Regions from separate parts of the Alsobacter sp. SYSU BS001988 genome, predicted to be linked through region 3. Evidence: riboswitches for the same ligand, from Rfam matches in the RefSeq annotation. Region 3 holds a riboswitch; each other region holds the start of a gene.

Region 1 (2,963 bases), on a different contig from region 3:
GCTCGGCGACGCGGTAGACCTCCGCCTTCACCGGGCAGGCGTCCGCGTCGACATAGATCGCGATGGAGCCGGGCGCGTCCATCAGGCGAGGCCCTCCCGGATGTCGGCGCGCTTGAGCAGCAGGCCCGCGGCCACGCCCCCCAGGGCGAGGATGACCGCGCAGGCGAGCAGCGCGGGCGCGGCGCCCAGCCGGTGCAGGCCGGCGCCGAACGCCGGCGGGGCCAGCGCCTGGCCCAGGAAAAAGAAAAAGGCGTGCAGCGCGATGGCCGAGCCGCGCGCGGTCGGGGCCAGTTCGGTGGCGCGGTTCTGCAGCGAGTTGTGGAGCATGAAGAAGCCGAATCCGAGCGCCGTGAAGCAGGCCAGCATGGTGAGCCAGTCGGGCGCCGCGGCCAGCCCGGCGAGCCCGAGCCCGCCCAGGAGGCCGCCGGCCCGCATCAGGAGATAGACCGGGAACCGGCGCAGCAGCAACGACACCGAGGCCGAGAACGCCATCCCGCCGAGTCCGAGCCCGGCGATGACGAAGCCGGCCTGGGTCGCCGTGCCGCCCCCGCGCGCCTGGAGCAGCTCGGGCACGAAGGGCAGGACCCCGTAGATGGCGAGGCCCTCGACGAAGACGGTCCCGAAGCACACCAGGGAGCGCGGATTGGCGAAGACCAGCCGGTAGCGCCCGATCGCGTCCGCGACGCTGAACCGCGACCGCTCGCGGCGGACGGCCTCGGCCGGAAGCCCGGCGAAGACGCCCACGACCGCCAGCAGGGCCGCCAGGGCCGTGACGGCCAGGGCGCCGCGCCAGCCGACCCAGTCGGCCATGACCCCGGAGGAGGTCACGCCGAGAAGCTGGCCGATGAGGGCGGCGGCCAGGAAGCGCGAGATCGCCACCTGCCGGCGCTCATACGCGAAGGCGTCGCCCACCATCGCAAGGGCCAGCGGGATGACGCCGCCCGCCGCCACCCCGGCCAGGATGCGGCTGACGAAGAGCTGCTCCAGCGACATGGCGAAGACGCCGGCCGCCAGCGCCAGGGCGAACACCACGAGGCAGATGCGCAGCACGGAGGTCTTTCCCGCCGCGTCCCCCATGGGGCCCAGCACGGGCTGCCCCAGCCCATACGGAAGGGCGTAGCAGGACGACAGCAGCGCCACCGTGGCGACGGGCGCCTGGAACTGGGCCGCGATGGAGTTGACCATGGGGTCGGTGGAGCGCGCCGCGAAGGCGCTCGCAAAGCCGCACAGACCCAGCACCAGCAGGAGCCGCTTTTCCCGTTTCGCGTCCAGCTTGAACTCCCCGGGCCAGCATCGGTCCATCCCGCCGCGACTCGCGCGGCGGGCGGCCAGGCCTCCACGCATGGCGGCCCCGGCGCCACCGTCGCTTCCCGCCGGCGGGGGTGTCAACCGTCCGCCCATGGGAGAGGCGTGCGGCGCGACGGGCGGCCTTGCGCGGGCGTCGGCTCTCGGGGTAGGTGTGGAGCATCTCTCGTCGGGGTGCGCCTTCCGCAGAAGGCGCTGAGAGGCGTCCCGCCAACTCGTCGAACCTGATCCGGCTCGCACCGGCGGAGGGAACGTGAGATGGCGACGAGCCCCCCCGACATCCGTCCAGGTCCCGCGCGACGCCCCGCCTGGCGTTTCGATCCGCTCGCGTGGGTCACCGCGGCCGCATTGGTCCTGGCCTGGGAGGTCGGGGTGCGGCTGACGGACGCGCCCGCCTATCTGCTGCCGGCGCCGAGCCGCATCCTGGCGACGCTCGTCCACCGCTGGCCGGTGATAGGCGCGGAGGCCCTGACCACGCTCGTCGAGATCCTGTGCGGTTTCGCGTCCGGTTCGCTGGCCGGGCTCGCGGCCGCGCTGGCGATGTCGCGCTGGCCCGCCCTGGAGCGGGCCCTGGGCCCGATCCTGGTCGTCAGCCAGGCGCTGCCGGTGTTCGCGATCGCGCCCCTGCTGGTGGTGTGGTTCGGCTTCGGGCTCGCGTCCAAGGTGGTGATGGCCACCCTGATCATCTTCTTTCCGGTCGCCACCAACGGCCTCGAGGGGCTCCGCCGCACCGATCCGGGCCTCCTGGAGCTGGCGCGCCTGCATGGCGCGACGCCGCTCCAGAGCCTGTGGATGATCCGCATCCCGTCCGCGCTGCCGTCCTGGGCGGCGGGCCTGCGCATCGCCGCCGCCGTGGCCCCCATCGGGGCGATCGTGGGCGAATGGGTGGGCTCTTCGGCGGGCCTCGGCCTCCTGATCCTGCACGCCAATGGCCGCTCGCAGACCGACATGGTGTTCGCCTCCCTGGCGGTGCTGGCCGCGATGTCGGTGGCGCTGTGGATGCTGGTCGACCGCCTGACGCGGCGCTGGCTGCGCTGGGCGCCCGACAGCCTCGGGCCGGGCTTCTCCGGTCCCGTCCTCTCCCGATCGAAAGCCTGACGCTTCCCTCCCTGAAAGGTCCGACGATGCGCGTTCGCTCCCTCCTCTTCGGCCTGCTGATGTTCGCGGCCGCCGCTCCCCTGGCCGGCCTCCCGGCGAAGCCGGCGCAGGCCCAGCCGGTCGAGAAGCTCACCGTCCTGCTCGACTGGTTCGTCAATCCCGACCACGCCGCCCTGGTGGTCGCCAAGGAGAAGGGCTTCTTCGCCAAGGCCGGGCTCGACGTGACCCTGGTGGAGCCCGCCGATCCGTCCGCGCCGCCCCGGCTGGTCGCGGCCGGACAGGGCGACATCGCCATCTCGTACCAGCCCAACCTCTACCAGCAGGTCCAGGAAGGGATGCCGGTGATCCGGGTCGGCGCCGCGGTGGCGACGCCCCTGAACAGCCTCGTCGCGCTCGCCGACGGCCCGGTGAAGACCATCGCGGACCTCAAGGGCAGGACCGTGGGCTACTCCATCGCCGGCTTCGAGGAGGCGCTGCTCTCCACCATGCTGGCCGAGGCCGGGCTGAAGCTGACGGACGTGAAGCTGGTCAACATCAACTTCGCCCTGACCCCGGCGCTG
Region 2 (2,963 bases), on a different contig from region 3:
CGACCGTGCCGTTGGAGACCGCGTCCAAGACCGCGAAGGCCGGCACGATCTCGCCGGCGGCGAAGACGTCGATCTCCAGCCGGCCGGCCGACATCGTCCGGATCCGGTCCGCCACGCGGCGGGCGGAGACGCCGGGACCGGGCAGGTTCTTCGGCCAGGACGTCGCCATGCGCCAGCGGATCTGGGGCTCGGCGCGCGCCAGCGCGGGGGCGCCCAGCAGCGCGGCGGCGCCGGCCGCGAGCGTCGAGCGACGGCTGGGGGTCATCGCCGGGCCGCCCTGGAGTCGCGGATGATCCGGGCCAGGTCGCGGGCCGCAGCCTCCGGATCCGGGGCCGAGCAGATGGCGGACACGACCGCGATCCCGTCGACGCCCGTCGCCACGACGCCCTCGGCGTTCGCCGGCCCTATGCCTCCGATGGCGACCTTCGGGAGCGGGCTCAGCGGCAGGAGCCGCGCCAATCCTTCGACGCCGATGGGAGGATCATGGTCCGGCTTGGTGCCGGTCGCCCGGATCGGGCCCACGCCCAGATAGTCCACGACATCCGGCGGAACGGCGGCGAATTCCGCCTCGGTTCCGGCCGACAGCCCCAGGATCATGTCCGGGCCGATCAGGTCGCGCACGCGGCGGGGGTCGCCGTCCTCCTGGCCGATATGGACGCCGTCGGCCCCGACCGCCCTGGCGATGGCGGCGCGATCGTTGACGATCAGCGGAACGCCCTTCGGCCTGAGCACGGCGAGCAGCGCCTCGGCCGCGGCGGCGAAATCCCGGTCGTCCGACGTCTTGTCGCGCAGCTGAACGAGGGTGACGCCGCCGCGGACGGCGGCCTCCACGGTCGCCGCCAGCCCGCGCGGCTCGACCAGCGCCGGGTCGGTGACGAGATAGAGCGAGAGGTCGAAGGGGCGCTTCCCCATCAGGCGATCCTCGCGCCGGCGGACAGCGCCTCGGGCGTCAGCGCCGCGAGTTCGTCCAGCAGGCGGACCTGGAACGTCCCCGGCCCAGGCGCGTCGCGGGCGGCGCGTTCGCCGGCCAGCCCGAAAGCGGCGAGCGCGGCCGTCGCCGCCTGGAGCGGCGGTATCCGGGCGCCCAGGAACGCCGCGCAGAGCGCGCCGGCGACGCAGCCCGAGCCGGTGATGCGCCCCATCAGGGCGTGGCCGTTATGGACGGCGAGCGACGCCGACCCGTCGGTGACGAAATCCACCTCGCCGGTGACGGCGACCACGCATCCGAGGCTCCTGGCCAGCGCGGTCGCGGCCTCCTGGACGGCGCGGGGATCCTGGTCCTCCGAATCGACTCCCCGGCCGGCCGCCTGGCCCGTCGCCATGGTGAGGATCTCGGCCGCGTTGCCCTTGACCACCGCCGGATTGAGCGAAGACAGCCACGCGGCCGCGCCCTGGCGGAAGGGCGACGCCCCGACGCCGACGGGATCGAACGTCCACGGAACGCCGGCCTCGTTCGCGGCCTGGGCCGCCGCCGCCATCACGTCGACGCGCTCGCGCGTCAGCGTGCCGATATTGACCAGGAGCGCCCCGGCGCGGGCCGCGATCACGGCCGCCTCCTCGGGCGCATGCGCCATGACGGGCGCGGCCCCGGCCGCCAGCAGGGCGTTGGCGGTGACGGACGCGACCACGTCATTGGTGAGGCAGTGCACGAGGGGACGCCTCCAGCGCAGCGCGGCGAGCGCCCCGCCGACGTCCGGGGGCGAACCGATGGGATGAAGCGAAACCGTCATGGCGGCCGAAACGTCCTTCCTTCCAGCGGAAGAGACGCATGGCGCCCAAGCGGCGCCGTGCCCCTCCCTGCGCTGGCATTACCCAGATCAGGTTCGATGGGTGTGATCTCAGCCGCCCGCGAAGGCAGCACCCCATGGCGCGCCTAATCTAGGACGCGGGCGGCCGCGCCACAAGGTCGGCTCACCCCTGTCGCATTTGCGGTATAGGCGTTCCATTCACCGTCATGATGTAATGCTGTATTCTACGCCCGTTCGCGCGAGGCCCCCCGCATGTCCGCCACGCAGGTCATCATCCATCTCTTCGGCGACATCGCGCTGCTGCTGTGGGGCATCCACATGGTGCATAGCGGCGTCATGCGGGCCTTCGGCAGCGAGCTGCGGCGGGTGCTCGGCGTCGGGCTGAAGTCGCGCCTGAACGCCTTCGTGGCCGGCGTCGGCGTCACGGCGCTGCTGCAGAGCAGCACCGCCACCGCCCTGATGGCCACCTCCTTCGCGGCGGACGGCGTCGTGGCGCTGGCGCCCGCGATGGCGCTCATGCTGGGCGCGAATGTGGGCACGACGCTCATCGTGCAGCTGTTCTCGTTCGACATGGGGCTCGTCTATCCGGTGCTGATCTGCGCCGGCGTGGCGGCGTTCCGGCGCAGCGGGCGCACCACGGTCCGCGACCTGGGGCGCGTGTCGATCGGGCTCGGGCTGATGCTCCTGTCGCTGCGGCTGCTGACGGAGGCCATCGCGCCGGTGGAGAGCGCGCCCGCGGTCCGCGACCTGCTGGCGGCCCTCACCCGCGAACCCGTGCTCAACCTGGCGCTGGCGGCGGCCATCACCTGGGCGGCGCATTCCAGCGTGGCGGTGGTGCTGTTCGTCATGTCGCTGGCCGGCGCGGGGGTGATCTCGCCGGTCGCGGCGCTTGCGATGGTGCTCGGGGCCAATCTCGGCAGCGCGCTGAACCCGGTGCTGGAGGGGTCCTCCGGCGATCCCCAGCGGATGCGGCTGCCGCTCGGCAACCTGATCAACCGGGCGGTGGGCTGCGTGCTCTTCCTGCCGCTCCTGAATCTGTGCGCGTCCTGGCTCGCCGCCCTGGACGCCTCGCCCGCCCATATGGCGGCTTTGTTCCACATGGGGTTCAACCTGGCGATGGCGGCGCTGGCGACGCCGCTGCTGCCCGTCATGGCGCGCGTGTTGACGCGGCTCCTGCCGCAGACCATCAAGGCCTCGGACCCGGGCACGCCGCAA
Region 3 (2,963 bases):
CCTGCGCGGCGGGATGGCCCTTGGCGAGGTCGGCCGCATGGGCGGCGATCCGGTAGGTGATCACGCCCGTCTTGACGTCGTCTCGATTGGGCAACCCGAGATGCTCCTTGGGGGTGACGTAGCAGAGCATCGCCGTGCCGAACCAGCCGATCATGGCCGCCCCGATGCCGGAGGTGATGTGGTCGTAGCCCGGCGCGATGTCGGTCGTCAGCGGCCCGAGCGTGTAGAAGGGCGCCTCGCCGCAGGTGGCGAGCTGCTTGTCCATGTTGGCCTTGATCTTGTGCATCGGCACATGGCCGGGGCCCTCGATCATCACCTGGCAGCCCTTGTCCCACGCGATTCGCGTGAGTTCGCCCAGCGTGTCGAGCTCGGCGAACTGGGCCGCGTCGTTGGCGTCCGCGATGGACCCCGGGCGCAGGCCGTCGCCGAGCGAGAAGGACACGTCGTAGCGGCGCATGATGTCGCAGATCTCGCCGAAGCGCTCATAGAGGAAGCTCTCGCGGTGATGCGACAGGCACCAGCGGGCCATGATGGAGCCGCCGCGCGAGACGATGCCGGTCACCCGGCGGGCGGTCAGCGGCACATGGGCCAGGCGGACGCCGGCATGGATGGTGAAGTAGTCGACACCCTGCTCGGCCTGCTCGATCAGCGTGTCCTTGAACACCTCCCAGTCGAGGCGGGAGGCGTCGCCGTCCACCTTCTCCAGCGCCTGGTAGATCGGCACCGTCCCGATCGGCACGGGCGCGTTGCGCATGATCCAGTCTCGGATGTTGTGGATGTTGCGGCCGGTCGAGAGGTCCATGACGGTGTCCGCGCCCCAGCGGATCGCCCAGACCAGCTTCTCGACCTCCTCGGCCACCGACGAGGTGACGGCGGAGTTGCCGATATTGGCGTTCACCTTCACCAGGAAGTTGCGGCCGATGATCATCGGCTCGAGCTCCCGGTGGTTGACGTTGGCCGGGATGATGGCGCGCCCGGCGGCGATCTCCCGGCGGACGAATTCCGGCGTCACATGGGCCGGCAGCGCCGCCCCGAAGCTCTCGCCGTCCGCGATGCGCGCGCCCGCCTCCGCGAGCGCCGCCTCGCGGCCGAGATTCTCGCGCGCGGCGACATAGATCATCTCCTCGGTGATCAGGCCGGCGCGGGCGAACTCGTACTGGGTGACGAGCGCGCCGGGCTGGCCGGCCAGAACGGACCGGGGCGCGGGGCAGGACGGAACCAGCCTGTCGGGCGGGACCGAGCCGTTGTCCTCCGGCTTCACGGCGCGGGGCTGGGCCGGGGCGAGGCCGAGCCGCTTCTCCAGCCAGGGCTTGCGGATCTCCGGCAGGCCGGCCGCGAGGTCGATGACGGCGTCCGGATCGGTGTACGGCCCGGAGGCGTCATAGACGCGGACCGGCGGCTCGTCCGCGGAAGGCGCCAGCGCGATCTCGCGAAACGGGACCTGGATTCCGGGCCCGCCCGGCGCGGGGGCGTAGACCTTGCGGGAGGCCGGCAGAGGACCGGTCGTGACCGACTGCGGCGCGTCGGCGCCGTTGCGCGGGGAAAGCGGGGTGTGAATCGTCATGGGATCTCCTGGTGCGATGGAGACCCGGGACTCGCGTGGGGTGGCGCCGTGAAGCAGGTTCCTGTCCCTCCGCCGGTATGACCCGGATCAGGTTCAAAGGGTCCGGCTCACCGCCGTCTCAGCTCCGCCCTGGAGCTCCCCTCGGAATGGGCCGAGGATGGTCTTCAATCCGGGGTTGTGTCAACGGCTCCGGCGTCGGGCGCGCGGCTCACAGCTCGGCGAGCAGGATGCTGGTCTCCGAGTGGGACACGCCCCGGATCGCCCGAATCTGCGAGATGGCGCGGTCGAGGGCGCCGAGGTCATGGGCGTTCAGCTCGACGGCCAGGTCCCAGCGGCCATTGGTGGAGTAGACGCGGGCGGCTTCGGGGATGCGCTTCAGCGGCCCGACGACGGACTTCATGTCGACCGTGCGGACCTCCAGCATGGTGAGCGCGCGCACGCCCACCGCGTCGGCCTCGGAGCCCAGCCGTGCGGTGAAGCCCAGCAGCACCTTGTCCTCGATCAGGCGGGCGATTCGGTTGGCGACGGTTCCGCGCGAGACGTCGAGGATGCGGGCCAGCGTGGCGGCCGGCATGCGGGCGTCGCTGCGCAGCAGCTCGACGAGTCGGCGGTCGGTCTCGTCCAAGAAGCCGTGCTTCTGACTTTTCGCCATCGCAGCCTGCCTTTTCGTCAGCTCAATGGCTGATCGTAGCACATTGCTGGCTTTCTGTTCAGCACGCCGTCCCGCATCATCGATCCTGGATGTCGAACACCGGAGAGAGAGCGTTGGCTAATATCCTTGTCCCGTCGCAGCAGGCGTCCCGCGCCCGGCGGCATGACGCCGCCCTGTCCGAGATCGCGCTTCTCGGGATCCCGCTCGAATATGGCGCGGGCGCCCGCGGAACCCTGATGGGCCCCGCGGCGCTGCGCACCGCCGGACTGCCGGAGACGCTGGCCGGCCTGGGCTACCGGGTGAAGGACCATGGCGACATCGCGCCCCCGCACGCGGCGCTCGCGCCGGCGCTGCAGCCGCTGGCCGAGCGCTGCCGCAACGTCGCCGAGATCGCGGCCTGGACGGCCGCCATCCACGACCGGGCCTATGGGATCATGACCTCAGGGGCTCTGCCGGTGTTCATGGGCGGCGACCACAGCCTCTCGATGGGCACGGTCAGCGCCGTCGCGCGCCGCTGCGGCGAGACCGGCAAGGACCTGGTCGTGCTCTGGCTGGACGCCCATTCCGATTTCAACACGCCCGCGACGACGCCCTCCGGCAACATGCACGGCATGTCCGTCGCCTTCCTGTGCGGCGACCGCAGCCTCGCGCCGCTGCTCGGCGGACGGCCGTTCCCGCCCGTGCCGGCCGACAAGGTGCACCTGTTCGGCATCCGCTCCATCGACGCGCAGGAGCGCGAGGCGATCG

Evidence for each region. A riboswitch is a leader RNA that binds a small molecule or an ion and turns the genes downstream of it on or off. The one in region 3 is predicted to bind thiamine pyrophosphate.
Region 1: linked by a shared signal. The riboswitch ahead of ACYVO7_RS03745 (ABC transporter permease) and the one ahead of thiC (phosphomethylpyrimidine synthase ThiC) in region 3 are both predicted to bind thiamine pyrophosphate.
Region 2: linked by a shared signal. The riboswitch ahead of thiM (hydroxyethylthiazole kinase) and the one ahead of thiC (phosphomethylpyrimidine synthase ThiC) in region 3 are both predicted to bind thiamine pyrophosphate.

What each region holds. Positions count from the first base shown of each region.
Region 1 covers NZ_JBTAMK010000001.1:879,868-882,830, reverse strand. Annotated here, with positions in the region: gene ACYVO7_RS03755 (YaiI/YqxD family protein) at 1-82, opposite strand, end outside; gene ACYVO7_RS03750 (MFS transporter) at 82-1,302, opposite strand; TPP riboswitch at 1,466-1,573, shown strand; gene ACYVO7_RS03745 (ABC transporter permease) at 1,564-2,403, shown strand; gene ACYVO7_RS03740 (ABC transporter substrate-binding protein) at 2,430-2,963, shown strand, end outside.
Region 2 covers NZ_JBTAMK010000001.1:846,636-849,598, forward strand. Annotated here, with positions in the region: gene ACYVO7_RS03595 (TRAP transporter substrate-binding protein) at 1-265, opposite strand, end outside; gene thiE (thiamine phosphate synthase) at 262-912, opposite strand; gene thiM (hydroxyethylthiazole kinase) at 912-1,730, opposite strand; TPP riboswitch at 1,777-1,875, opposite strand; gene ACYVO7_RS03610 (Na/Pi cotransporter family protein) at 2,001-2,963, shown strand, end outside.
Region 3 covers NZ_JBTAMK010000003.1:216,752-219,714, reverse strand. Annotated here, with positions in the region: gene thiC (phosphomethylpyrimidine synthase ThiC) at 1-1,564, opposite strand, end outside; TPP riboswitch at 1,611-1,716, opposite strand; gene ACYVO7_RS08090 (Lrp/AsnC family transcriptional regulator) at 1,773-2,216, opposite strand; gene rocF (arginase) at 2,330-2,963, shown strand, end outside.